DNA from 3 places in the Microbulbifer sp. MCCC 1A16149 genome. Region 1 is predicted to be linked to each of the others. Evidence: predicted binding sites of a transcription regulator. Region 1 holds the regulator's gene; each other region holds the start of a gene.
The links. Region 1 encodes sigma-54, which starts transcription at its own class of promoters, with help from an activator protein. Its sites were predicted from a motif close to TGGCACANNNNTTGCNNT; they were not measured.
Positions count from the first base shown of each region.

Region 2: the regulator sigma-54 is predicted to act here: its motif matches at 5,768-5,785, upstream of xdhA (xanthine dehydrogenase small subunit).
Region 3: the regulator sigma-54 is predicted to act here: its motif matches at 3,183-3,200, upstream of ACONT6_RS11295 (CmpA/NrtA family ABC transporter substrate-binding protein).

Region 1 is NZ_CP185959.1:1,000,383-1,010,129, reverse strand. It holds gene lptA (lipopolysaccharide transport periplasmic protein LptA) at 1-192, shown strand, start outside; gene lptB (LPS export ABC transporter ATP-binding protein) at 266-991, shown strand; gene ACONT6_RS04100 (RNA polymerase factor sigma-54) at 1,225-2,700, shown strand; gene hpf (ribosome hibernation-promoting factor, HPF/YfiA family) at 2,869-3,159, shown strand; gene ptsN (PTS IIA-like nitrogen regulatory protein PtsN) at 3,214-3,675, shown strand; gene rapZ (RNase adapter RapZ) at 3,783-4,643, shown strand; gene ACONT6_RS04080 (HPr family phosphocarrier protein) at 4,676-4,945, shown strand; gene mgtE (magnesium transporter) at 5,021-6,388, shown strand; gene yjgA (ribosome biogenesis factor YjgA) at 6,425-6,946, shown strand; gene ACONT6_RS04065 (lipase family alpha/beta hydrolase) at 6,952-7,563, opposite strand; gene ACONT6_RS04060 (efflux RND transporter permease subunit) at 7,708-9,747, opposite strand, start outside.
Region 2 is NZ_CP185959.1:2,896,769-2,906,515, forward strand. It holds gene ACONT6_RS12225 (FAD-dependent oxidoreductase) at 1-234, shown strand, start outside; gene ACONT6_RS12230 (cytochrome c3 family protein) at 235-1,578, shown strand; gene ACONT6_RS12235 (Tll0287-like domain-containing protein) at 1,680-2,147, shown strand; gene ACONT6_RS12240 (NCS2 family permease) at 2,306-3,625, opposite strand; gene ACONT6_RS12245 (nucleoside hydrolase) at 3,866-4,963, shown strand; gene ACONT6_RS12250 (TetR/AcrR family transcriptional regulator) at 4,964-5,617, opposite strand; gene xdhA (xanthine dehydrogenase small subunit) at 5,846-7,300, shown strand; gene xdhB (xanthine dehydrogenase molybdopterin binding subunit) at 7,293-9,632, shown strand; gene xdhC (xanthine dehydrogenase accessory protein XdhC) at 9,629-9,747, shown strand, end outside.
Region 3 is NZ_CP185959.1:2,667,336-2,677,082, reverse strand. It holds gene ACONT6_RS11305 (ABC transporter ATP-binding protein) at 1-366, opposite strand, end outside; gene ACONT6_RS11300 (ABC transporter permease) at 439-1,431, opposite strand; gene ACONT6_RS11295 (CmpA/NrtA family ABC transporter substrate-binding protein) at 1,550-2,932, opposite strand; gene ACONT6_RS11290 (OmpP1/FadL family transporter) at 3,638-5,104, opposite strand; gene ACONT6_RS11285 (DUF3108 domain-containing protein) at 5,500-6,267, opposite strand; gene purN (phosphoribosylglycinamide formyltransferase) at 6,329-6,988, opposite strand; gene purM (phosphoribosylformylglycinamidine cyclo-ligase) at 6,996-8,069, opposite strand; gene ACONT6_RS11270 (DUF2066 domain-containing protein) at 8,322-9,419, shown strand; gene hda (DnaA regulatory inactivator Hda) at 9,423-9,747, shown strand, end outside.

The DNA.
Region 1 (9,747 bases):
TTTCTGGTCAGCAGCGACGCCCTGCAACTCACCGGAGAAGCGTTTGTCGACCGCGATGGCAACACCCTGTCTGCCGAGCGCATCGACTACGACCTCAATAGCGAGCAAATGCAAGCCCAGGGACAGTCAGAACAGAAGCGGGTAGAAATGATCTGGAAACCGGAATCCAAACCGGCACAAAACGACCAGTAAGCGCCGCCAGCCCGACACACAATATTCAACAAGCGGACCGCCCACAGCGGCCCTACAGATACCGGATTGCAACATGCCGACGCTCAAAGCGTTACACCTCGCCAAGCAGTACAAGAAACGCAAAGTCGTTCAGGACGTTTCCGTGAGCGTTTCCAGCGGTCAGGTCGTCGGCCTGCTCGGCCCCAACGGTGCCGGCAAGACTACCTGCTTTTACATGATCGCCGGCCTGGTCCAAGCGGATGCCGGGCAGGTGCTGATCGACGATGAAGACATTACCGGCTACTCGATGCATGGCCGCGCACGCAAAGGTATCGGCTACCTGCCGCAGGAAGCCTCGGTATTCCGTCGCCTGTCGGTAGCCGACAACATCCTTGCCATCCTCGAGACGCGCAAGGACCTGAACCGCAGCCAGCGCCAGCAGCAGCTGGAAGCACTGCTGGAAGAATTCCATATCACCCACATCCGAGACAGCCTGGGTATGGCCCTGTCCGGCGGTGAGCGCCGTCGCGTCGAGATTGCGCGCGCACTCGCCACCAACCCCGCCTTCGTCCTGCTCGACGAACCTTTCGCCGGGGTAGACCCCATCTCGGTCAATGACATCCAGCAAATCATCCGCCACCTGAGGGATCGAGGTATCGGCGTGCTGATCACCGATCACAACGTGCGCGAGACCCTGGATATCTGCGAAACCGCCTACATCGTCAGCGAAGGGCATATTATCGCCTCAGGCAACCCCAAAGACGTCGCTGCGAACAAGCAGGTGAAAGACGTATATCTGGGACACGAGTTCACCATTTGACCCAAATCCGGGGGATCCATCTGCTCAATCCCCCGCAATCCTAGACAGCCATCACAAATAATACCGGCACAACCAGAAGCAAAAGTCGTTTCGGCACACTTATTGCTTAACCTGCCTCTTGTGTTCCGATTTGCCCCGGGGTAGTCTGCAGGAAATGAGCTTTACGCCGCCGTAACAGATACAGATTCTGTACAGCGCACCAACGCCAGATAATTCTGCCGGCATACCCCCTTATGAAGCAGTCACTCCAGTTAAAACTCGGTACCCAGCTGACGATGACGCCCCAGCTGCAACAGGCCATTCGCCTGCTGCAGCTGTCGACCCTGGACCTGCAACAGGAAATCCAGTCGGCGCTCGACAGCAATCCGCTACTGGAATCGGACTTTGACGAGCACGCCGGCGAGACACACCAGGATCAGAACACCCCCGCCAGCTCCGAAGGCCAGGAGCGCGAAGCCGCCGAGCGCGAGAGCGCCCTCGAGGCCAAGAACGAGTCCACTGCCGATGGCGACTGGAACAGCGAGATCCCGGATGACCTACCGGTGGATACCCGCTGGGACGACATCTATACCGGCGGCAGCTACACCGGCGGCGACGGGGAAGACTTCGCCCTCGAACACCGCAACGCGGTATCCGAGAGCCTGCAGGATCACCTGCTGTGGCAGCTCAATCTCACTCCGCTAACCGATGGCGACAAGCTGATCGGCGAGTCACTGATCGACGCCATTGCCCCCAACGGTTTCCTGGATTCAGACCTGGACGAAATGGCCGAGGCCCTCGAAGTCGAAATCGACGAGGTTCTCGCGGTCCTGAAAACCATCCAGCAGTTTGAGCCGGTGGGCTGTGGCGCCCGTGACCTGCGCGAGAGCCTGCTGCTTCAGCTGCGCCAACAACCGACGGAAACACCGTGGTTGCCCCAGGCATTGATCGTGGTGGACCAACACCTGGACCTGCTGGGGAAACGGGACTTTCGCCAACTGAGCCGCCGCACCCGCCTCAGCGAATCCCAGCTGGGCGAAGTCATGCGCCTGATCCAGACCCTCACGCCCTACCCCGGCGAGGCTTTTGGCGGCGAAGAGCCCCAGTATGTGGTGCCGGACGTCATCGTGAGCCGTAGACAGCAGCGCTGGGTGGTGGAACTTAACCCCGAAACAACGCCCAAGCTACGCATCAACGACGCCTATGCATCGCTGATCAAGCGCGCCGACAACTCCAGCGAGAACAACTACCTGCGCGACAACCTGCAGGAGGCGCGCTGGTTCCTGAAAAGTCTGCAGAGCCGCCACGAGACCCTGCTCAAGGTCGCCAGCTGTATCGTGGAAAAGCAGCAGGGATTTTTCGAACTGGGACCGGAGGCCATGAAACCCATGGTGCTGGCGAACATTGCCGAAACCATCGGCATGCACGAATCCACCATTTCCCGGGTAACCACCCAGAAGTACATGCTCACCCCACGCGGTGTGTTCGAGCTCAAGTACTTCTTCTCGAGCCATGTCAGCACCGACTCCGGCGAGGATGCCTCATCTACTGCCATCCGCGCACTGATCCGCAAGCTGATCGACGCCGAGCAGCCGCGCAAGCCCCTGTCGGACAACAAGATCACCCAGGAGCTGGATTCACAGGGAATCAAGGTGGCCCGACGCACGGTGGCGAAATACCGGGAATCCATGGGAATCCCCTCCTCCAGCGAGCGAAAACGACTGGTTTAACCAGTCAGGTCACAAAGCCGGGGCACTGCAACCCTCCCGCGATCATTTTCTGAGCGACCAATGCACCGACATTGAGTGTATCCTTCCATTCTGGCGCACTTCCTAGTAGGGTTGCCGCCCTGTGCGGGGGTGCTGCCAAATTGTGTTGCACCCGATGAGGAGAAATCCATGCAGATCAATATCAGTGGCCATCATGTTGACGTAACTCCGGCCATTCGCGATTACTGCCTGACCAAACTGGACAAGCTCTCCCGCCACCACGACCTGATCACCAATACACAGGTCATACTTTCCGTCGACAAACTCATCCAGAAAGCCGAAGCGCGGGTTCACGTGAATGGCAAGGATGTGTTTGCAGATTCGGAATCGGAAGATATGTACGCGGCGATTGATTCTCTCGCCGACAAACTCGACCGGCAGCTGCTGAAACACAAAGAAAAGTTACGCAGTCACCGCTAGTCGTAACACAATCAGGTTACCGGCTGGCCTGTACCGCTAGATCATCAGTAAGTTATGACATTGGACGCACTACTCTCTCCCCGCCTGAGCCTTTGCCACCTGGCGGGGAGTAGCAAGAAAAAGCTATTACTCAACATCGCCCAGGCGATTTCAGAACAATACCCCGATCTGGATTCCGATACCGTTTTCAACCAGCTGGTAGCCCGGGAGCGCCTCGGCTCCACCGGTATTGGTGAGGGTGTTGCCATCCCGCACTGCCGCCTGCCCGGCTGTGAAAAGCCCATTGGTGTGCTGTGCACAACCTCCCCTGCGGTGGACTTTGATGCCATCGACCGCCAGCCTGTGGACCTTCTGTTTGCCCTGTTAGTGCCAGAGGACTCGGAACAGGAGCACCTCGAGACCCTGGCGCAGATCGCCGCGCTATTCAGCGACAGCCGGGTGCGTGAAAAACTCCGCGAAGCCAGCACCAGTGACGAGCTGTACGCACTGGCAATCAACAGCGCCGCCGCGGCATAATAGCCAACGCACGCATCCGGCAAGTTTCCGTCGCCGGATGACCAGCCCAAGTTAGCCATTCCGGTCGCGCAGCAAAGCGCCCGGAATCAGCAAGGAGTGCTTGTTTCATGCGCCTGGTCATAATCAGCGGCCGCTCCGGCTCCGGTAAAAGCTCCGCACTGCAATTGCTGGAAGATGTGGGTTTCAACTGCATCGATAACCTCCCCGCGAGCCTGTTGCCGGAACTCATCCGCCGGGTAACAGATCAGCCCCCCCAGGAAAATACCCAGCTGGCGCTCGGTATCGATGCGCGCAATTTGTGGCACGACGTACGCCAGGCGCCCAAGGTCATCAACGATCTGCGCGAGAGCGGAATTGACTGTGACGTCATCTATCTGGATGCGCGCTCCCCGGTGCTGGTACAGCGATTCAGTGAGACCCGCCGCAAACACCCCCTGAGCGACAGCCGCACCCACTTGCTTGAGGCGCTCAACCGCGAGAAAGAGCTGCTCGCGCCCCTCGCAGCCATGGCAGACCTGGTTATCGATACCAGCAGTCTCAGCCTGCATCAGTTGCGCGATCAGGTGAAATCCCGCGTTGTGGGTAAAGACTCCCCCGGCATGGCCATCCTGTTCCAGTCCTTCGGCTTCAAGCACGGTGTGCCGGTGGATGCGGATCTGGTTTTCGATCTGCGCTGCCTGCCCAATCCTTACTGGGTCGCCGAGTTGCGCAATAAGACCGGTCAGGATCCGGAGGTGGCGGAATTCCTGCGCTCACACCAGGAAACCGAGGACATGCAGCGGGATATCACCAGCTTCCTCGAGCGCTGGCTACCCTCTTATCAACAGAGCAACCGCAGCTACACCTCGGTCTCCATCGGCTGTACCGGCGGCCGTCATCGCTCCGTGTATATGGTGGAACAGCTGGCCAAAACCTTTGCCAGCCAGTTTGAAAACATCCAGATTCGCCATCGCGAACAACAGAAGTAACGAGCCCCGCTCCCCCCGGAAGAAAACCGTCCATGCAAAAAAGCCGCATCACCATCATCAACAAGCTCGGGCTACACGCCCGCGCCGCCAGCAAGTTTGCCCAGACCAGCGCGCGCTTCTCTTCCGAAGTCAAAGTGCACTGCCAGGGCAAGGCCGTCGATGGCAAGAGTGTGATGGCGCTGATGCTACTGGCCGCAGGTAAAGGCGTGGAGCTAGAGCTGGAGATTTGCGGCCGCGACGAAGACCTCGCACACGAGACTATTTGTGCACTGATCAACGACCGGTTCGGTGAAGGCGAATAGGACGAGTAGCCACTCTCCGCCCTTCACCCGGTATAATACCGCCCCTCAAAGTGCTCGCAGTCAGCAGGTAACTCTGTGCCTAAACCCGTCAATGCCGACTTCAAATTCCGCGCCCAGAATCAGCTCGGCGAGCTGTATGCAGCGCTGGATAGCGGCACCGGGCGCGAAGTGCAGCGTATGTTGCACTCCCTGTCCCCCCAGAGCATTGCGCAATTGCTGGAAAGCTCCCCGCCGCGTATTCGCCGGGTTCTGTGGGAGCTGATCGACCGCGAAGTAGAAGGTGAGGTCCTGCAGGAACTCACTGACGATGTACAGAGCCAGATTCTCGCCACTATGGACACCGAAGAAATGGTGGCCATCATGGAGGGGCTGGATGCGGACGATGTGGCCGACATTCTCCAGCAGTTACCCGAACGGGTAATGGGGGAAGTGCTCTCCGCCATGAGCGAGCACGACCGCCAGCGGGTGGAAAGCGTACTGGCCTACGACGAGGAAACCGCCGGCGGCCTGATGGACACGGACATCGTGTCCGTCCGCCCCAATCTGCACCTGGACGTGGTGCTGCGCTATCTGCGACGTCACGAACAACTACCCGAGTCCACCGATAACCTCTTTGTGGTCAACCGGCAGGGTCGGTTTATCGGCCTGCTACCGCTCACCAAGTTGCTCACAACCGATCCCTCGGTCACCGTGCGCGAGGTGATGATCACGGATGTGGAGCCGATTCCCGCACAAATGCCGGACGATGAAGTCGCCCAACTGTTCGCCAAGTACGACTGGATTACGGCCCCGGTGGTGGACGAGGGCAAGCGCCTGCTGGGCCGTATCACCATCGATGACGTGGTGGACGTGATCCGCGAAGATGCCGACCACTCGCTGATGAGCCTCGCGGGCCTGGACGAGGAAGAGGACACCTTTGCCCCGGTGATCCGCACCGCACCGCGCCGAGCCGTGTGGCTGGGGATAAACCTGCTCACCGCACTGTTGGCCTCGTGGGTCATCAATCTGTTTCAGGACACCATCGACAAAGTCGTAGCCCTGGCGGTGCTAATGCCGATAGTCGCCAGTATGGGCGGTGTAGCAGGTAGCCAGACACTGACGGTAGTGATCCGCGGCATGGCCCTGGGACAGGTGGGTCGCAGCAACCTGAGCTGGCTGCTCTCCCGAGAGCTGGGTTCCGGGGCGCTGAATGCGATGCTGTGGTCTGCGGTCATGGGTGGTATCGCCGCACTCTGGTTTGGGGATACCCGCATTGCCCTGATTATCATTGCAGCCATGGTCATTAACTTGATCACGGCCGCGTTTGCCGGCGCCATACTGCCGGTTGCCCTGCGCGCCATGCGTATCGACCCGGCCCTGGCCGGAGGTGTCGCCCTGACCACGGTGACCGATGTGGTGGGCTTTATGTCATTTCTTGGTCTCGCCACCCTCTTCTTTGCCTGATACAGGCCCGGCGAGCAAACTTTTCAGAGACATTACATGCACAATTCCGACGATTTCGAAGAATTTGAAGACGACCTGCCGAAGAGCAAAACCCAGGTCAAGGAAGAGATGCACCAGCTGCAGGCGCTGGGCAAACAACTGACGGAACTGAATGCCGCAAAACTGGCAGAAGTCCCCATGGACGCTGTTCTGAGCGAAGCAATCGCCACCATGCACCGGATCAAGTCCCGCGAGGCGCGGCGTCGCCAGCTGCAGTACATAGGCAAACTGATGCGCAAGGCGGATGTCGAGGCCATCGAAGCCGTACTGGAAAAGCACAAGGAACAGGATCACCTGCACCTGCGCTTCGACCGCATGGCGGAGGAATGGCGGGAACGCTTTCTGACTCAGGGCAAAGAGGCCCAGAGCGCATTCTTTGATGCATACCCCGGCGCCGACCATCAACAAGTGCGCACACTGATTCGCGAAGCCAACAAGGAAATCGCCAATAAAAAAGCGCCGACAAACCAGCGGAAACTCTTCCGCTATCTGCGTGACTTTTTTATGCAGGAGAGTTGATCGGGCTAGCGGGAACCCCCACCCTCAAGCGCCTCGGTCAGTTCATTGCGTACGATTTTTATCACCGCTGGATTCTGCGGAACCCAGCGGTGAAGACTGACCGGCACCTGGTAAGTATTGCCTACAGGGAGGCGGGAACTGGTGTGGGGTACGATGGTAGCGTCATAAGGCGTCCAGATGGATACCGGGGCGACCCCTTCAAGCACTTGCGCATCTCGATTCAGGTTATCGAGGAACTCGCTGCCGATACGCAACTGGCGCCCGCCTTTGTAGGGCAGCAGGTGCGCCCACAGACTGCCAAAATGCGGACTGGAGAGCGCAATAAACTTGTGCACCCTTTCCGCGCCGCCCAGCCTTTGCAGATAGTAACGCGCCACTATGCCCCCCATGCTGAATCCCACCAGCGCGCATGTTTCCCCGCTCCCATTAACCTCCTCCACCAGGTCGCGCAACTGCCTGGCCATGGGCTCCATCCCATACCAGCCGCTGTTGGTTTTCAGCTTGATTGTGCGCGCGACAAAACCCGCTTCTCCCAGAGCATGCTGCATACGCAACATTGACTTGCCCCGGTCAAAGATACCGGGAATCAGAATCGCAACACGGCTTTTCTGCATCATCCATCCACTTCTCGGGTTAATCCGGTTTAGCTATTCCATAAGACTAGAAGGCAACTGGCGCTGGAGAAAAAATCGGGCCCGGGGATTGAATCCGCGGGCCCGATAAATCAAACGATTAAAACCTGATGGGGTTGGTCTGCGCTATCAGCCAGTGCACGCCTCAGCCACCGTCGCCGGCTTTCCCGGCTGGGATTCCCCCTCAGGTTTCGGCAGCGGCTTGATCAACACCAGCAACAGCGGCAGCAACGTCAGCGAGCCCAGCAGCGCCGCCGACATGGCCAGTGCCGTCAGCAGGCCGAAGTAGATCGAAGGTACAAACTTGGACAGGGCCAGGATCGAAAAGCCGGCAATGATCGTGATTGCGGTATAGAACATCGCGCGGCCGATGGTTGCGTGGCTGCGGTGCATGGTCGCCACGTAATCGCCATCTTTGGCAAACTCTTCGCGGAAACGGTACAGGTAGTGAATCGCGTGATCCACGCCGATACCCACGGTGATCGCCGCAATGGTAATGGTCATCATGTCCAGCGGAATATTTGCCAGCCCCATTCCACCCAGTACCACACAGGCCGCCAGCATATTCGGTACCAGTGCAATTACCGCCAGCCAAAGGGAGCGAAACAGCACCAGGAACATCAACAGGATGCCCGCAAACACCGCCCCCAGGGTCAAAATCTGGGACTTGAACAGGCTCTGCAACATATTGTTGTACAGCACCAGCATACCGGTCTGGCGGATATCCTCCGCGGCAATACCCATGTCATTTTCCGCGAACGCGTAAATACGACGGATCAACTCATCCCGGCTCAGGTCCGGATCCGATTCAATCACGCGCATGGTAATCCGCGCCTGCTGCTGCTCCGGAGACCAGTACGGATGGACCAGTACCTGATTGATCTCCTCCGGCAGGCTCTGGCGTGCCACGGCCAGCTCGAAATCATTCAGGCCGCCATCGTTCAGATCCTGCGCCACCTTGTACAGGGTGGCGAGCGACTGCACCTTGCCGATTTCCGGCTGCGCCTCGAGGAAGTCGTGCAGCTGCTCAATCTGGTTCAGCCCGGCTACCGTAAACCAGTAGGCATCCGGCGCCTGGCTTTCGCTACTACTGGCAAAAGGGTCATCCGCAGCGAACGGGTCTTCCGCGGCAAACGGGTCGGCCTCATCCTCAGCCACTTCATCCCCGCCAAAGTCCGCGGCGAACGGGTCTTCTTCCCCGTCACTCTCGCCCTCGAATGCCGGTGCGGACTGCTCGGGCTTGTTCAGCACCACGTCGAGATTGATGGTGCCGCCGAGCCGCTGGTCGATGACCAGCATGCCCTGGTGAATCTCCGTGGAGTCATCGAAGTAATCGATAAACCGGTTCTCCACTTTCAGGCGGCTGATCCCTACGGCACTGATCACTGCCGCAATCACAGCCACGCCCAGCACCACGGCCTTGTGGTTATCTGCAAAGCGGGAGAACACCTGGGTAAACGCGTGGGAATTGTCTCGGCCCTGCCCTGCATCCCTCTTTTTCAGCAGCATCAGGCTTGCGGGAAGGATCAGGAACGACAGAACCAGCGCCATGGTCACGCCAATACTCATCATCCAGCCAAAGTCGATTACCGGGCGGATGCCACTGACCACCAGCGAGATGAAAGCCACCATGGTGGTGAGACCGGTATAGAGACACGGCTTGGCCATGAACGCGACGGTAGCGGAAGCCAGCTGGAAGCGATCCCATTCCGGGTATTCTGCGAAATACTCCCGGTAGCGCACCGCCAGGTGGATGGTGATGGCGAGGGTAATGATCAGCAGCAGGGCCACGAAATTGGCGGAGATGACCGTCAACCGCCAGTCCAGCCAGGACAGCAGACCCAGCATCATCACTGCCGTGGTCACACAGGTAACCAGGGGTAACAGCACCCATCGCGGCTGGCGGAAGATCAGCAGCAGGGTGATCACGATAAACGCGAGAATGCCCGTGCCAAACACCACCAGATCGCTCTCGATAAACGCGATCATGTCCGAGGTGATCATGGTAAGGCCACCCAGGAACAGCTCGGCGTTGTCATCGTACTGGGCGAGAATTGCCCGAACTTCTTTTACCCGATCCCGGGCTGCCGCTTCCTGGGCGGTGCGGTGCTGGAGGTATTCGGCACTCACCACCTCGAGCCGCTGAGCCTCGGCCTCACTGAGCCCCTC
Region 2 (9,747 bases), 1.9 Mb from region 1:
ATTGTCCATACTGGCTTCCGACTTGGCGACAACCTTAACCTCGCACTGATGCTGGTATTCCTCGCGGCTACATGCACCGGCTCCCTGGTGGGGGTATTTATGGCCCGCAATCACCACTGGACCGACCTGAAATTGCGCGAGCACCGCAAGTGGTGGTCCCGGGTTCACTACGCGCTGCTGTGGGCACTGCCGGTATTAATCTTTTTCCATATCCTCGCCGTGTATTACTTTTAAATGAATAACTATAAATTCAAGTTCTGGCACTACGGCCTGGTACTGACCGTTTGTGTTGCCGCGCTGATCACGTACAACCTGGAAGCCTCGGATAAATCTTATTTTCTCAGCGGTGAGGCCACCCACGGCCACCACCAGGTGGAACTCGCCTGTTACACCTGCCACGGTGACGGCTTCGCGGGCCAGGAAGTGATCCAGCAGGCGTGTACTGGCTGTCACAGTGAAGAACTGGCGCTGGCAAACGATAGCCACCCGCGCAAGAAATTTCTCGACCCGAGAAATGCCAACCTGTTGAACCAGCTCGACGCGCGCCAGTGTGTGTCCTGCCACACAGAGCACAAACCGGAAATCACCCACGAAATGGGGGTTACCCTGGCCGGGGATTTCTGTGTGCACTGCCACAGTGATATCGCGGAAAACCGCCCCAATCACGCCGACTTTGGCTTCGATACCTGCGCCAGTGCCGGTTGTCACAACTACCACGACAACCGCTATCTGTACGAGGGATTCCTGACCGCACACATAGGTACTCCCGACTTGCTTGAAGGCGGACAGCTTCCCCTGCGAACCCTGGTGGCCGGCTGGAAAGAGGCACACCCTCATAGCGAACCCCACCAGGTAGCGTCGCCGGATATGGCACTGCCATCGGATACCGGTGACGCGACCGCAGACATCGTTGGCAACTGGCTGTCCAGTACCCATGCGCAGACCGAAACCAACTGCAGCAACTGCCACCGTGATGGTCAGTGGCAATTCAGTAGCGCGGAGATAGTTGACACCTGCGGCGACTGTCACAGCCAACAGCGGGATGAATTTACCGGGGGTAAACACGGTATGCGCCTGTCACAGGATGTGCCCGAGGCATTTCGAAGGGAGTCCGGTGCAATGACGCCGTTGGAAGCCGTAATCCCGATGAAAAGTACTGCAAAGGGTGAGCTCAGCTGCATCAGCTGTCACGGTGCGCACGAGACTGACACGCGCTACGCCGCCGTAGACGCCTGCCTCAGTTGTCACAACGATGAACACAGCCTGGCCTACCGCGCATCTGCACACTTCAACCGTTGGCAGTCGGATGCTTCAAGTGGTGTCAGCTGCGCCAACTGCCATATGCCGCGAGAGGTGCGCGGCGATCAGGTTGCGGTCAACCACAACCAGAATCACAACCTGCGCCCCAATGAAAAAATGCTGCCGGTATGCCTCAGCTGCCACGGAATCGAGTTCTCCGTTGCTGCGCTGGCAGACAAGCAGTTACTTAAGAACAACTTCAATGGTCCGGTAAAAAACCAACACGAGACGTTCCAGCTGATTCGTGAACGGATCGCCAAGATTCAATCCAGCAAGTAATCCCATCAGGAGGGGAAACCATGCGAACTAGAGCGTTCATCTTGGCTGCAGTGGCAGCGCTTTCAGGTTGTGGGGAAAAATCAGGAATCGAACCCCAGAGAATGGCCGATGCGATTTTCGCAGTCATCGAGGCAGACCGCGCAAGCTATACCACCAATGTGGTCAACCGACTGCAGAATGAAGAAAAAGTCATCAAGGCGGATGAGCACTGGCAAGACAATCAGGCACTGCCGCTGCCCGCGCAAATGATGCGCATGGGGGCCGAACGTGTGGCGGAACAGGAATCCGGTTTCAATTATGCGTTACTGTCCCAGTGGGCCATCAACAAACAGAACAAGCCGCGCACAGAGTTAGAGCGCCAGGGCCTGGAGTTTATTGTCGAGAATCCCGGACAGAACTTCTACGGAACCGAGAAGCTCGGCGACACTGAATATTTCACCGCGGTTTATCCAGACGTGGCCGTGTCTCCCGCCTGCGTCAGTTGTCACAATGAGCATGTGGACAGCCCGCGCAAGGACTTCGAGCTGGGACAGACCATGGGTGGTGTGGTGATCCGTTTCCCCCTATGAGTTGTGGATAAGTTTTCATGCGCGGTTTCCGCCAATAAAAAAACCCGGCTTTTGCGCCGGGTTTTTTTATTGGCGGATTTACCGGCGCGAGGCCGGGAAAGCCTGGAAAGCCTGAAAAGCGCTCCTGACCACCCGCCTTTGCGTCAGGCCAGTCGCTACTATAGAAAAGCGAACTTCAGCACAAAGATACTAGCTACCAGATAAACCACCGGCGGACACGTCTTAAACTGGCCATTGAGCAGCTTGATACCTGCGTAGGAAATAAACCCGAGACCAATACCATCGGCAATGGAGTATCCCAGCGGCATCGCCAGTGCGGTAATCACCGCTGGCGCGCTCTCACTGTGATCACTCCAGTCCACATCCGCCAGGCTGCGCGCCATCAGGCAGGCCACAAACAACAGCGCCGCGGCAGTGGCATAGGCCGGTACACTCTGCGCCAGCGGCGCAAACAGCAGGCACAGCAAAAACGCCAGCCCGCAGACGATTGCCGTAACCCCCGTGCGGCCACCAGCCTCAACCCCGGCAGCACTCTCGATATAGCTGGTCGTCGATGAAGTCCCCAGTAACGCACCACCCAGGGTGGCCCCGGAGTCGGCCAGCAACGCCTTGCCAAGACGGGGCAGCGAGCCGTCCGGGCGCACCAGACCAGCGCGATTGGCCACCCCCACCATAGTACCCGCGGTATCAAACACATCCACCAGCAGCATGGTGAGGATTACCGTGACCATCGATATATCAAATGCACCGGCAATATCCAGCTGCATCAGTACCGGTGCCGGTGAAGGGGGCATGGATACCACGCCTTTGAACTCCACCGCCCCAAGTAGCCAGCCGGCCGCACTGACCGCGATGATGCCAATAACCACCGCTCCGGCGACACCGCGCTGGGAAAGCGCTGCGATCAACACAAAGCCAACCAGACACATGAGCGGCTCGAACGCCGTGAGATCGCCAAGAGATACCAGCGTGGCCGGACTGTCGACCACAACTCCGGCATTGCTGAGCGCCACGATCCCCAGGAACAATCCTATCCCGGCGGAAATACCCAGTTTAAGATTGCGCGGGATGGCGTTGATCAGCCATTCGCGAAACGGCAGCAGGCTCAGCGCCACAAACAATATTCCGGACAGGAACACCGCCCCCAGCGCTGTCTGCCAGGGATGCCCCATCCCCAACACCACGGCATAGGTAAAAAACGCATTCTGCCCCATGCCCGGCGCGAGCCCCACCGGATAATTACCCAGCAGCCCCATAAGAATGGAACCAAACGCTGCCGCCAGGCAGGTCGCCACGAACACCCCACCAAAGTCCATACCGGTCTCGGAGAGCATCGCCGGATTGACCACGGTGATATAGGCCATGGCCAGGAAGGTTGTCAGCCCCGCAAGCACCTCGCGGCGCCAGAAGTTTGCCGACACCTCCCCCTTCAGCGACGTCGCCGGCCCGAAATTGAAGTACTCCACCACTCTCTGCATATCAGTTCACCGATGTTCTCGTTCCCAATTAAGTGGGCCAACCCCAAACAGGTGTAACCCAGATGCTTTTAACGACTGCAATTTTTAAACCAAGTGGTCAACTTTTTGGCGCGACACTTGCTTACCCGTAGAGAGCACAGACTGCTCCCCGGTTTGACTGTGGAGGATTCCCAATATGGAAGGCTGTCTGTTGCGGCGAAGGACACAGTAAAACACCACAACGATGGTTTGACCCCCACGATGAAAAAACGAACACCTCTCAGTATTTTCTGCATCTGCCTGCTGATCACTTTGCTGTCGAGCGCCCACGCGTCCAGTCCGCGGCCGGTGATCTTCGATACCGATATGGCTATCGATGACTGGTCTGCGCTGCTGGTGCTGGCCATGCATAAGGAACTGGAGCTGGTCGCCGTTACCAGTAACGGCGCCGGCGAAACCCGCTGCGCCCCCGCGCTGGACAATATCGGGGCGCTGCTCGACCTGACCGCCAGCGGTGACGTGAAGATCGCCTGCGGAGACGACTACCCCATGGACGGATACTTCGCATTTCCGGAGCCCTGGCGGCAGCAGGCCGACACGCTCTCCGGCATTACATTGCCCGACAGCACCCGCACCGCCACTGAAAAGCACGCAGTGGATGTCATACACACCACCCTGGCCGACAGCGATCAACAAGTCGTATTGGTAGCCACCGGGAGTCTGACCAACATCGCCCAGTGGCTCGAAAAATACCCAGCAGATACCGATAAGGTCCAGCGTCTGGTCATCATGGGCGGCGCCTTTGAGGCCCCGGGCAATATCATCGTGCCCGGGTTTACCGACAACCACCCAAATACAAAAGCGGAATGGAATATTTTTGTCGACCCAGAAGCCGCGGCCCAGGTTTTCGCCTCCGGACTGCCCATTGAAGTCGTCGGTCTGGATGTCACCAATCAGGTGAAAGTAACCGAGGCATTCGCCCGCGACTTCAAAGCGGTTGCGAAAACCCCGGCTGCGCAGTTCTGGGATGCGGTGTTGGATGACAACGACTGGTTTATCGAATCCGGGGAATACTATTTCTGGGACGTACTGGCGGCACTGGTGGCACTGGACCCGGCCTTCTGCCAAGGAGACATGGCACCGGTTACCGTCAGCCTGGAAACCGGATCTCCCTGGCAACCATCATCCCTACGCTCAATCCCCAATATCACCTACAGTGGCGCCGAGCGGCGACACCTGGATGCGGAGAAAAGTGGCATTACCCGCACTGGCGGTGACAACCCGGCGGTAAAAATCTGCCGTGAAACCGACGCCGAGCGAGCCTTTAACCTATTTACCCAGACTCTCAACCAAAGCTGATCAGCGGGGGGCTTCCAGCCCTACTCCGGCGAGGATGGAGCGGCTGAGAAAGTCTGCGATGCGGTCGATCATCGACCGCTCGTATTCAGCGCGGTTGAGAATGGTCAGCACCTGCGCCTCGAAATCCGCGTAATGCTGCGTGGAAGACCAGATCAGAAAAATCAGGTGATAGGGGTCCACCGGTGCCATTTTCCCGGCAGCGACCCAGGCTTCAATCACCTCCGCCTTTTTTCTCATCCAGGGACGCAAATCATTGCGTAAATAGTCCCGCAAGTGCGGTGCCCCCTGAATGATTTCCATCGCAAACAGCTTGGAAGACTGCGGGTGGGTATAAGAAAGCTCCACTTTGCGGCGAATAAAACGGTCGAGTACCTCGGCCGGATCATCCTCCGCGCGCAGCTCATCGAAGTGGTCGTTCCAGAGGACAACAATTTCCTCCAGCACCGCGACATAGAGATTCGACTTGGTTTTAAAGTAATAGTGCACATTGGCCTTGGGCAAACCTGCGCGGTCCGCAATGGCCTGAATACTCGCCCCGGCGAATCCCTTGAGTACGAACTCCTCTCGCGCCGCCCCGAGTATCCGCTCCAGGTTCTGGTCACGGATCTTTCCGCGACGATAGGTTCTTTTTGTTTCTGCCGAGCTGTCAGCCATTGTTATCAACCATTGCCGTAAAGTCCCTGAAAGAATCCCCGAAGTTGTCCATTGCGACAAGATTACCTAGCGCCGCCCCATTAACGCAACTTGCGTGCCAGAGGCCTCCAGATAGAAAGAATAAGGTCACCCCATTAAAACCTGTCCAGTTGGCCAGCTTTTTGCTTGAGCAGTATCTATCGGATGCAAGTCTTCCGGATTCGGTAAAAAAAGCTGCTGGAGCCTCTGTTGAAATTTGTCCTGAATCACGATCTTGTCGAGGAAACCGCACCCGCTGCGGATACCACGCTACTGCGCTATCTGCGGGAGTCCAAACGCCTGTGCGGCACCAAAGAGGGCTGCGCTTCCGGCGACTGTGGTGCCTGCACGGTATTGCTGGGAGAGCTGGACAACGGGCGTATCCACTACAGCACTGTTAACGCCTGTATTACCCCCGTCGCTGCTGCCAACCGCCGCCACCTTGTCACCATTGAGGCCCTGGCCAATGGTGGAAAACTACACCCTGCGCAACAGGAAATGCTGGACAACCACGGTTCCCAATGTGGTTTCTGCACACCGGGCTTTGTCATGTCGCTGGCGGGCCTGCACCAGCAATTGCTTGCGGGCGAATATGCGCAGGCGGACCGCGCGCAGGTGTGTGAAGCCATCTCCGGTAACCTCTGCCGCTGCACCGGCTATCGCCCCATCGTCGATGCAGGCCTGAAAATGGTGCAAGCGCCTGACGAAGCGCACCGTCTCGACGCACAGACGCAAATCGAACAACTGGCCAGTATCGCCGACACAGACGCGCCAGCGGATTACCTCCAGCCACAGAGCCGCAAAGAACTAGAACAGGGACTGGCCCTGCATCCAGATGCTCGCCTGATCGCCGGAGGCACTGACCTGTTACTGGAAGTCACCCAGCAGTGCCAGCCCATTCGCAAAATGATCGATCTGTCCGGTGTAAAGGAGCTGCACCGTATCGAAGAGCGCGACGGTGTGATTCACCTGGGCGCGGCGTTGACTTATCGCGAGCTGGAAACATTCTTTGCCGGTCGCTCCCGCAGTATCAGCGCCCTGTTTGAACGCATTGGTTCGCGCCAGATCCGCAACCGCGGCACCCTGGGCGGCAATATCGCCAATGCCTCGCCCATTGCCGACCTGCCACCACTGCTATTAGCGCTGGACGCCAGCATTACCCTGGCGGACAACCGCGGTGACGAGCGCCAACTGCCCCTGTTGGATTTCTATCGAGGCTACAAGGAAACGGCACTGGAAATCGGGGAATACCTGGCCGAGATCAGTTTCCCCGCCAGGGCTGTGAATGATTTCCACCGGGTTTATAAAGTCAGTAAGCGGCGCGAGGACGATATCTCCGCAGTAATGGCGGCCATCCGTTTGCGCACCGGGGCCCGCGAATACGGCGACGAGTTTACCGAGGTGCGCATTGCCTTCGGAGGCATGGCGGCCACCCCGGTGCGAGTCACCACTGCCGAATCAGAACTTCTCGGGTCTAACAGACAGGATGAAAGCGCGCTCCACGCTGCACTGGCCGCTGTCGCAGAATCTCTAAAGCCCATTGGCGATGTCCGCGCCAGTGCCGACTACCGGTTGCAGATCGCACAGAACCTGCTGCGCAGTGCCTGGCACGCGTTGAATAGCGAACGGTCCAGGAGCCACGCATCGGAGGCGCTCCATGCGTAAGCTGCCAAAAGCACTGGAGCGCGTGCAAACGGAAAGTGCACACAAGCCCACGTCTATCGCCCACGAGTCGGCCTACAAACACGTTACTGGTCGCGCACAGTACCTGGACGACATCCCCGAGTGGCCGGATATGCTGCACCTGGCCACCGTGGGTGCCGAGCACGCCAGCGCGATAATCGAGAGTATTGAACTCGACGCCGCGCGCCGCGCACCCGGCGTGGTGGATGTCATCACGCAGGGGGATATTCCCGGCAGCGCCGATGTATCACCCGTATTCAGCGGCGACTTGCTGCTCGCCGGCGAACGCGTCGACTATATGGGGCAACCGGTAGTGGCGGTGGCCGCCACCAGCCTGGAAGCCGCACGGCGCGCGTGCAAGCTGGTAAAAATTCGCTACCGCGCACAGCCTGCGCGACTGTCTGTGCAGGAAGCACTTGAGCGGGAGGAGTTCGTACTGCCAAGCCATACGATCAGTTCCGGCGACGCCAGTGCCGCCATTGCCAGTGCCGAACACCAGCTGCACGGCGAGCTCTACCTGCGCGGCCAGGAGCATTTCTATCTCGAAGGGCAGATCAGTATCGCCCTGCCCAACGAGGATGGCGGTGTGCGCGTCCACAGTTCGTCCCAGCACCCGGCCGAAGTACAGAAGCTGGTGGCTCAGGTGCTCGGCGTACCACTTCATCTGGTGCAGGCGGAAGTACGGCGTATGGGCGGGGCCTTCGGTGGCAAGGAATCCCAGGCCGCCGCGCTGGCGTGCATGGCCGCGGTTTTCGCGGTGCGCAACCAGCGACCGGTGAAATATCGCATGCCGCGACGCGACGACATGACACAAACCGGCAAACGCCACGACTTCTGGAACCAGTACCGCGCAGGCTTCGACAGTAGCGGGGTTATCCGCGGTGTAGAAATGGATCTGGCGGGCCTGTGCGGCCACAGCGCCGACCTGTCCGACGGGGTCGTCGACCGCGCCATGTTCCATGCAGACAACGCTTATTTTTACTCGACGGCGCGTATCAGCGGCCACCGCTGCCGCACCAATACCGTATCCAACACCGCGTTTCGCGGCTTCGGCGGCCCCCAGGGCATGCTCGCCGCCGAGGCCATGCTGGACGATATCGCCCGCGCTGTGGGTGCGGACCCACTGGATGTCCGCAAGCGCAACCTGTACAGCGCCGACAGAAATACCACGCCCTACGGCCAGGCACTGGAGGAGGAAGTGTTGCCGCAGTTGATCAAGCAACTGGAACAGACGGCCGACTACCGCGCGCGCCGCGAACAGATCCGTGCATTCAATGCATCCAGTACGCAGGTCAAAAAAGGGCTGGCGCTCACGCCGGTAAAATTCGGTATTTCCTTTACCTCCAAGCACCTGAACCAGGCCGGTGCGCTACTGCATATTTTTGCCGACGGCAGTATTCACGTCAGCCACGGTGGCACCGAAATGGGTCAGGGATTGCACACCAAGATCGCACAAATCGTCGCGCGGGGATTTGGCGTAGACCTGGAGCGAGTGCGGGTGGCCGCCACCGCCACCGACCAGGTCCCCAACGCCTCCCCCACCGCCGCGTCCGCCGGCACAGACCTGAACGGCATGGCGGCGCTGAACGCGGTGAATACCCTGAAGCGGCGCCTGCTGGAATATGCCGCGGAGACCTACGGTGCCGATATCGAGCGCATCAGTATCCGCGACGACCAGTGCTGGGTTACGGAGCGCGCGATTCCCTTTGCCGAGCTGGTGAAAGGCGCCTATATGGAGCGCGTGTCCCTGTCTGCGACCGGCTTCTACCGCACCCCGAAAATCGGCTACAACCGCACCGCCGCACGCGGCCGCCCCTTCCTCTACTTCGCCAATGGCGCAGCGGTCTCGGAAGTGGAGGTGGATCTGTACACCGGCGAGTACCGGGTAATACGGGTGGACATCCTCCAGGATGTGGGCGACTCACTGAATCCGGCGATCGATCTCGGTCAGGTGGAAGGCGGCTTTGTGCAAGGAATGGGCTGGGTCACCAGTGAAGAACTGCTGTGGAACGATCAGGGGCGGATCATTTCAGACAGCCCCGCCAACTACAAGATTCCCACTGCCGGCGATGTGCCGGAAATCTTTAACGTGGATTTTTTCCAAAGGCCGAATGAGGAAGAGACGGTATACCGCTCCAAGGCGGTGGGCGAGCCGCCTTTGATGCTGGCCATCTCCGTCTGGTGTGCACTGCGCGATGCCTGCGCCAGTCTCGCCGAGTATCGCTACAGCCCTCCTCTCGGCGTACCCGCCACGCCCGAGCAGGTGTACTTCTGCGCACGCGCAGCGAAAGATTATTCGGAGGCAACATCGTGATCAATAAAACCCCCTGGTTCGAGGCGGCCGCCGACCGTCGCCGTCGCGGCCAGCCGTGGGTACTGGCGACCGTATTGAGTACCCGGGGATCCGCACCGCGTAACAGCGGGACCAA
Region 3 (9,747 bases), 1.7 Mb from region 1:
GTTGTGTTCGATCCACTGGCGCGTCTCTGCTTTGGATTTACTACGGCCGAATACCTGCTTTACCGCCAGTTCGACATTTTCGTACGCCGTGAGCCAGGGCAGTAAAGAGTGGTTCTGGAAAACCACAGCACGCTCCGGGCCGGGTTCGGTCACTTCCTTGCCATTAAGAATGACGCCACCACGGGTTGCCTGATAGAGCCCCGCAACCACATTCAGCACGGTGGATTTACCGCAGCCGGAATGACCGATCAGGGATACGAATTCACCCTGCTGAATTTTCAGGTCCACATCCCGAAGGGCAGTGAAAGGTCCCTTGGGAGTAGGGAATTCCATATCGATATGACTGATATCCAGAAGTACACTCATTGTCTCGATCTCCACAAATTTAATTCGGTAACTGTGCTGGTTTCTCTATGCCTACGCTTTCTGTTCGCTCCGTTATTGCGCGGCGGAGTTGTCCCAGGAAACCAGTTTCTGTAGTGCCAACATGCCGCGGTCCAGCAGAAAGCCAATAAATCCGATCACCAGTACCGCGGCCATAATGCGCGCGAGTGAATCGGAGCTACCGTTCTGAAATTCATCCCAGACAAATTTTCCGAGCCCCGGGTTTTGTGCAAGCATTTCCGCCGCGATCAGTACCATCCAGGCCACGCCCAGAGAAAGGCGCATACCGGTGAAAATCATCGGTACCGAGGCAGGCAGTACAATTTTCTGGACATGTCGCAGTGCCGGCAGACGCAGTACCTTGCTCACATTCACCAGGTCGTTATCAATGCCAGCAACGCCTACGGCTGTATTGATCACCATGGGCCACAGGCAACACAGGGTCACAGTAATCATTGAGTTGAGGAATGATTTGGCCACCATTGGCTCCGGGGTGGTGTACACGGCGGAAACCACCATGGTCACTAATGGCAACCAGGCTAGCGGCGACACCGGCTTGAAGATCTGAACGATTGGGTTCACAGCACTGTTCAGGGTTTTACTCAGGCCGACCGCAATCCCCAATGGAATGGCAATGGCAACGGCTAACAGGAACCCGCTCATGACCGTGATCAGGCTGGTAAAGATCTGGTCAATAAAGGTTTCCTTGCCGGTATAGTCGCGGATTTTGGGAACATAAGAGGGGTCTTCGGCAACACGCTTTGCATTGCGGACTTCCTGGCGTTCGTAGAAGGCGTGCTCCTTTTCTCGCGAGCGCTGGTGTTCACTGTAGAGCGCATCGAACTGTTCCATCACTGCAGAGGGGCCGGGGAACTTGCCCAGAGAGGTATCGATCTTTTGTGCGGTGACAGACCACAGAAGCAGAAAGGCAAGGATGCCAGCCAGCGGCAACGCCACCAGGCGAATGGCATTACTCAGCCAAACACTGTTCAGTTGCGGCAACCTGAAACCATAAAACTTTCCGGTGTTCACAGTAGTGGTGTTCATCTTCTGTTACCTCGGCACTCTGAATGAGTGTATTCGTTGAGTTTTCAAATGACTTTTGATTGTTATCTTTCGATGCGAACCGGGACCCGGCTGGCGAGCCCGGTTCGCTCTAGGTTGATCAGAGCTTCTGGCCAGACTTCAGACCGATAGAAAACTTGTCGATATACTCGTTGGGTTTCTGGCCGTTGTAGACGATGCCGTCAATAAAGTGAGTCTGCGGATCGCGGAAGCCGTCTTCGGTGGCAAAGTCGGGGAACTGTTCCGGCTTGGCCAGCTTCTCAGCGATCAAAGACTTGGCGGCGGCCTCGTAGATATCCGGGCGATAGACCTTGGAGGCGAGTTCCTTGTACCAGGTATCCGGCTTGTCTTCGGAAATCTGGCCCCAGCGACGCATCTGGGTGAGATACCAGATGGCATCGGAGTAGTAGGGGTAAGTGGCGTTGTAGCGGAAGAAAACATTGAAATCCGGTACTTCGCGCTTGTCACCTTTTTCGTACTCGAAGGTGCCGGTCATACTGTTGGCGATGACATCGTAGTCGGCACCTACATAATTGGATTGCGACAGGATTTTCACTGCCTCCGGACGGTTTGCGTTGTTGTTTTCGTCCAGCCACATGGCGGCGCGGATCAGGGCGCGGGTAATACGCACAGTGGTATTTGGATACTTCTCGGCGAACTCTTTGGTTATTCCGAATACTTTTTCCGGGTTGTCTTTCCAGATTTCGTAATCGGTAACTACCGGTACGCCGATATCCTTGAACACCGCCTGCTGGTTCCAGGGTTCACCAACGCAGTAGCCGTAAATGGTGCCGGCCTCGAGAGTGGCGGGCATCTGCGGGGGCGGGGTGACAGACAACAGTGCGTCTGCATCGATCTGGCCGGAGATGTCTCCCTTGTGCGGCGCGTAGTAGCCGGGGTGAATGCCTCCGGCAGCCAGCCAGTAGCGCAGTTCGTAGTTGTGCGTGGATACCGGGAACACCATACCCATATTGAACGGCTTGCCATCTGCCTTGTATTTTTCCACCACAGGCTTGAGTGCATCGGCCTTGATCGGGTGCACCGGGCGTCCGTCTTCCATCTTCGGAATATTCGGCTTCATCTGTTCCCAGATGGTGTTGGAAACCGTGATGCCGTTGCCGTTCAGGTCCATGGAGAAAGGCGTGATGATGTCGGCCTTGGTGCCGAAACCCATGGTGGCAGCGATCGGCTGGCCCGCGAGCATATGCGCGCCATCGAGGCGTCCATCGATAACGCCATCCAGCAGGACTTTCCAGTTGGCCTGGGCTTCGATGGTGACGTACAGGCCCTCGTCTTCGAAGAAGCCTTTCTCATAAGCGACGGCAATGGGAGCCATATCAGTGAGTTTGATAAAGCCGAACGTCAGCTCTTCTTTTTCCGGGTAGCCGAGGTCCTCTGCGTTGACTGAAACTGATCCCGAGGAGAATCCCACGGCCAGTGCCAGCGAAGCGGCAAGTTTCTTGAAGGGCTTTTTCCATTGCATGGTTATTGTGCTCCTGGTCTTTTTAAGATTTCAGTTTTGTTAGTTCGAAAAATCTGGCCAAAAAAAACGCCCACCGATGACCTGCCTCCAGGGACAGGATCGGTGAGCGCCTCTGCTCAAGGGCATCGCAGTACGATGCCGGTCTGATTGTTATTCGGGCGACAGGTTGCCCGCTTGTTCAACGGAAATGAGGTGCCGGGATTGGCGAATCATTTCACTACGGAAATTTCGTTCCGCACTTACCGAGGCCTTTGCAGGCTCTATGCCAACTTTTTTCACCGGAGATAAACGCGTGGGCCGTGTATGGGCAGAGATCTACTCGGTACGAAGGTTGAGATCTAGTTAGGTGCGATGGTGTAACTTATTGTATTTGCAATAGATTTTGAGTAGATCCTGGCAAGGGGGTATTCCTGGCTGACATTGATCTAGCTGCTGCGGCAGGATAAGTAAGTGAGGTGGGAAGGCGCGCCAGAGGTGTGTCGAGGTGCGATTTTGATCGCTTCGTTGCGGTGTTGATTCGGCGTCAATGTGGTTCCAATGTGGTGCCGACGGAATAATCTTGGTGCATGGCGAAAATCGGGCTGGGCGCTTTCGGTGCGAACTGGCGGGGTGATTTGGTGCATGCGCATTAAAAGCGGGCGCAAGTGGGCAAAAAAAACCGGGCACTGAGGCCCGGTTTGAAAGCAAGTTCTGACGTTACCTGTTTCAGAAACTGTAATTTAGAGAGGCGCCTACCAACCAGGCTTCCAGGTTGGTGGTACCGCCGTCAAAGTAAGTGCCAAGCCCAACATCCGGAGTCAGAGGCAGTGCCTGGAATTCCTGGATGCGTTCATCGTCACCCCACAGATAAGCCAGACCACCGTCGATGCTCAGCTGATTGTTGACTTTGTAGGTACCACCGAAAGTTACCCACTGGCGATCTGCATCGGGGATGGAGAGGGTGCGCCAGGTTACCGGCAGACCCTGGCCAGCGCCCAGGCCGAATGCGGCGGACTCTGCGATGGCGTCGTTGTTGAAGCCATCTCTAGCGGCGCCGTTGTCGTAGGCGTAACCAACACGCCAAGTCACTTCATCACAGGGGTAGTATTCAACCCCGAGGCTGTAGCGCCAGCCACTTTTGAAGTTTTCTTCCTTAATTTTTAGCGGGTTGTATTCCGGGAAGGGTTGACCGTTGACGCGCTGGCGGGGGAAGAAGGCTTCCAGGCGTTGGAAATCGTCCCAATCTGTCCACATGGCTCCGAGAGCTACGCCCCATTCATCGTGGAAGCGATGGTAAAGTCCCAGTTCGAGCGTGTCTGGCAGATCGAGCGTCAGATTTGCACGCTCATTGTCAAACGGGAGCCCGGTGTTGACACTGGTTAACAGATCCGAATTTACGTCGGCCTCGATTTCAGGGTCCAGTTCTGACTGGTACGAAACACCGATATGGGTGCGGCCGTCTACGCTGCGCCACAGCATGCCTACGCTCCAGCCATATTCCCAGTCATCGCCATCGGCATCAAGGATACGCGCATTTGAAACAGGGCCACCCAGTACCTGTTCAGCCAGTGGGTCCAGCAGGAAGTTATTAGGTACTTTGCTCTTCAGCGTAGCGTCCGCATACAGGATATTCGCGGATACACCGATGCTGAACTGGTCGTTCCAGTCGAAGGCAACAGAAGGAGCAATATTAACGGACAGTAGTTCGGTTTTGTCAGCGATGTGGGTGACCGGCCAGCTGCTGTTGAAGTCGGTTTCCAGACCATAGTCGGTATTCATCGCCAACCCGAAAGACCAGCAATCGTCAAAGGGCACTGCAAGATAGGCGTTGGGTACCACGGCGCTACTTGCGTAGTCATCTGCGGTATCAAAAATGGAACCCGCGAGGCTCGGGCCTGTAGCGGTGAGCAGGTAGTAATCGGTGGTGCCGGCCGCATCGATTTCAGGATTTACGTAGGTAGCACCAATAGAAAAGGCCATCTCGTTAAACAACGCGGAACCCGCCGGGTTGCGAGCGAGAATAGCCGCGTTATCGCCGATGGCATTTTCCGCGGCAAAGGCGCGGCCCAGTCCAGAAGTGCTGGATTCCTGAAGGGCAAAGCCCGCTGCCATAGCACCACTAGAAAAAGTACCAGCGGATACGGAACAGATTGCGGCGGCCAATGCGGCTTTGCGCAGAGTTTTGATAGTCATGGGTTTCCACTCTATTTGCTGAATTGTGTGCCAACGGGAAAACTGCCCAATTTTTCACAGAGAAGCTTTTCCGGAAAAAATTGTTTAAAGCAAACAAATTCCTAGTAGACGAAGTCTAGCAGTGCCAAATTCACCTACTTGCTAAAACGAGCGTCTTTATAGTGACGAGTAGCGGAAAAATCTACCGCTTGACGTATTTTTTTTGGAGAGTGTGAAAAAAATTTATGAAATTTTTTGTCGATTTGTTTCGGGGAGGTTTTTGCAAAGAAGATTGGTATTTTTTGACCTTCTTTTAGTCGGTGCTTTTCGAGTGGCGGGCGGTCGCGATCCTTGATGGATAGCGCGACCGGTTGATGTGAAGAGCGTGAAAAATTGTGAGCTGGCTGACAGAAGAATTATTGATCGACGTTAACTTCTCGACCGTCAATGGATAGTTTCGTCAGGGTGATCTGGTAGCTCTTGCCATCTTCGTATTGCTTGAGTTTTACCAGCGCGTAATTCCATTGCGGGGCGAACCAGATATTGGTGACGCGCTCCGCGTCCTCTTCACGGACACGCTGCACCTTGATGGTTTCCACCGCGCCCATGGGCGTTTTCACTGTCTCTTTGCCCGCCACACGAAACTCGTATTCACGAACCCTCTTGCCGTCGGCTACCTGGTACTTCAGTGGTGTTTTGCCGTTGGCGACATCCATTGCCAGCTGCAACTGATAACTGATTTTGTCCTGGATATTGGCGGGCGCCTTTTCGATGCTGTGAGATTTGTCGTAAACATTGACCACGCGGCTGGCGCCATCTTCAAAACTCAGCGCTGTGTGGCGATCCTTGCCGAGGCCGGATTTCTGGTAATCGTAGTGTTGTGGTACCAGACGCTGCCCCTGTTGGGCGAAGCGGGAGTACTCCTCGATTTTGGCAAACATGGAGTGGGCGGAAAAATCCAGCCGCCAGCTGGTAGGAGAGCCACTGAGTTTGCGCTCTGCGGTTACCCCAAAGCCGCTGAATTCGGCTTTGTAGGTGGCGGTAAATGGCTGGAGTACCTGGGATTTGGCGGTTGTCGCTGTTTCAGCCTGGCTGAGAGGGGTCAACGGCGCGAGGGCCAACAGGGATAGAAAGGAAAACAGCGAGCTGCTGATGATTTTTTTGCGCAGTACGTTGGGAGTCAAGGTTCCACCTCCGGCCTGAATGTCTGATTCCGTGATTCAGGCCGAAAGTGTAGTCGGCCTGTCAGTCGAGGCGTTTGCCGCTGCGTGGCAGCAGCTCGCCATCCAGCTCGGCGCGATCGCCGGCCATCTTCAACCGCCCCTGGGCGAACCAGGTAGCGGCCATCGGATAGATGATATGTTCCTGTACCTGAACACGCTGTGAAAGTGTGCCCGCGTCATCACCCGCCTCGATGGGCACGGCGGCCTGTAGTACAGGCGGGCCACCATCCAGCTCTTCAGTGACAAAGTGTACCGTCGCGCCGTGTTCGCTGTCACCGGCGTCCAGTGCGCGCTGGTGTGTGTGCAGGCCCTGGTACTTGGGCAGCAGAGAGGGGTGAATGTTCAACATGCGGCCGCTGTAATGGCGCACAAACCCGGGAGTGAGGATGCGCATAAAGCCGGCCAGTATCACCAGATCCGGCTCGTAGGCGTCAATTACCTCAATCATCGCCTGATCGAAGCTTTCGCGATCGGAGAAGTCCCGGTGGCTGAGCACCTCGGTGGCGACCCCGGCACTCTTTGCCCGGGTCAGGCCGTAGGCGTCCGCTTTGTTACTGATTACGGCTTCGATGCTGTAATCGCACTCGGCTGCCGTTACTGCATCCAGGAATGCCTGCAGGTTGGTGCCGCTTCCCGAGATCAGGACTACCGCGCGGCACTTGCTGGAAGATGGATTCGACATCGTAGGATTACAGTCCCGCCAGCTCGACAGCTTCACCGGTGTCGCCTTCGGCGGCGGTCTCGATACTGCCGACAATAAAGGCGTCCTCACCCAGTTCCTTCAGCTTGGCTACGGCCTTGTCTGCTTCTGCTGCCGGCACGCAGATCACCATGCCCACGCCGCAGTTGAAGGTGCGGTACATTTCGCGACCTTCGATATTGCCGGCTTCCTGCAGCCAGCGGAATACCGGAGGCAGGTCCCAGCTCTTGGTGTCGATTACCGCGCGCGCGTTCTCCGGGAGTACCCGCGGCAGGTTTTCCAGCAGGCCGCCGCCGGTGATGTGGCTGAGCGCATTAACCTGAACTTCTTTCATCAGGGTCAGCAGGCTCTTCACATAGATGCGGGTCGGCGCCATCAGGGATTCCGCGAGGGTTTTGCCCTCGAGATCTTTGTGCAGGTCGGCACCGCTGATTTCCAGTACCTTGCGGATCAGGGAGTAGCCGTTGGAGTGGGGGCCGGAAGCGCCGAGGCCGATCAGCTTGTCGCCGGCCTGTACTTTGGAGCCGTCGATGATCTCCGACTTTTCTACCACGCCGACACAGAAACCGGCCAGGTCGTAGTCGTCGCCCTCGTACATGCCGGGCATTTCCGCGGTTTCACCGCCGACCAGTGCAGCGCCGGCCAGCTCACAGCCCTTGCCGATACCCGCGACGACGTCGGCGGCAATGTCGACATTGAGCTTGCCGGTGGCGTAGTAATCGAGGAAGAACAGGGGTTCTGCACCGGCGACTACCAGATCATTGACACACATGGCGACCAGGTCGATGCCGATGGTGTCGTGGATGCCGAGATCCATCGCCAGGCGCAGCTTGGTGCCGACGCCGTCGGTGCCGGAGACCAGCACTGGCTGCTTGTAGCCGCTGGGCAGCTCGCACAGGGCGCCGAAGCCGCCGAGGCCGCCCATCACTTCCGGGCGCGCGGTGCGCTTGGCAACATGCTTGATGCGCTCAACCAGGGCATTTCCCGCGTCGATATCGACACCGGCGTCCTTGTAGCTGAGGGAAGGGCTAGTGGAGGAAGAGTTCGGCTTGGAGTCGCTCATGGTTCAACCTGTTAAGGGCCTGTTTGGAAGGGCGCGTATTCTAGTGGAAAATTGCCCGAATGTGCGAACTGAAGGCTGGGAGAAACAGCCGACACTGATACAATAGCCGGTAATTGACTGCCGAGGCTCGTCTTCGGCGTGTGAGCGCACCACCTGTTTTCGGGTATCGGCGCCCCTGAGGGGCCTGATCTGGTGCGAATCTGCGCAGGGATGTGCATCTGTAATATAAAGAGGTAAGGGGACCGCGAGCCAATGCCATCGATCATAAACCCCCGGGTGCTGCTCTGTTTTTCGCTGCTGCTGGCAGTATTCATGTCTGCTCTGCCGGCATCCGCACGGGTGATGCCGGATCTGTACGAGGTGAGTGAGGCGGTCTCGAGCCGCGGCACCACCGACCGCGCTGGGGCCACCAGCCGCGGCCTGGAGCGGGTCTTCATTCGGGTAACCGGCGACCAGAACGTGGGGAACAACCCCAAACTGGCACCAGTGCTCAAGCAGGCACAGAAGTACGTCCAGAGCTATCGCTACGATACCGACGACAACCAGCTGTTTCTGCAATTGACGTTCGACCCGCAGGCGGTGAACGACCTGGTGCACCAGTTGCAGCTGCCCCTGTGGCCCAACAACCGCCCGGGCACCCTGGTGTGGATGGCGGTGGATACCCTCCAGAGTGGCCGCGATACCCTGCGCCAGGAAGATTATCCCGAACTGTTCGGTCTGCTCGATGGCCTGGCGCTGGAGCGCGGCCTGCCACTGGACTTCCCGGTCATGGACCTGAACGACCAGAGCAATATGCCGCTTGGAGCGCTCTGGGCCCAGGACGAGAGCGCCGCGCAACGCGCCGGAGTGCGTTACCGCCCCGACGCCACGCTGATGGGACGCCTGCTGCAGACTTCCGGGCAGCGCTGGCAGGCCAACTGGCTGCTGATTCATGGCGGCCGCAGCTACGCGTTTGATGCCAGCGGCTCCTCCCTCGAGGAAGTTGCCCTGCGCGGGGTGAACGAAGCGGCCAACCAGCTCGCAGAGCGTTACGCAGTGCGCACCGACGATACCGGTGTCGCCAGTGCGGTACTGGTGGAGATTTCTGGCATCCGCAGCTTTGCGGATTACTCCAGTGCAACCAAGTATCTGCAGGGCCTGGCCCAGGTGAGCAGTGCGGATGTGCTGGCGGTGAATGGCGATCGCCTGACCCTGGCACTCACGACCAGTACCCAGCTTGAGTCCCTGCGGGATGTGCTGGCGTTGAATCGCAATCTGCAGCTGTCCAGAGACGACGGGCTGGTGGATCTGTCCGGCTACCGTGCTCCACTCGGCAGTGCCCAGAACCCCCTGCGTTACAACTGGCAGTAACCCGTGTCTGATAGCAGTAAATCCGGTGGCGTTCCACAACAGCTCTCGCTGGGGGTATCCCTGCGGGACGACGCCACCTTCGCCAATTTTTTTCGCTCTCCCGATGACGGCAACCGCCAGGTAGTGGACCTGCTGCGGGCCTTTGCCAGCGGCGACAATACCGAGCAGGCGATTTTCCTGTGGGGGGAATCCGGCAGCGGGATCACGCATCTTCTGCAGTCGGTGTGCCAGGTGGCGGAGAGTGCAGGGCGCCGTTTCCAGTATCTGCCGCTGATGGATCTGATCGAGGCCAATCCCGAGGTCATCGTGGAAGGGCTCGAATATCTGG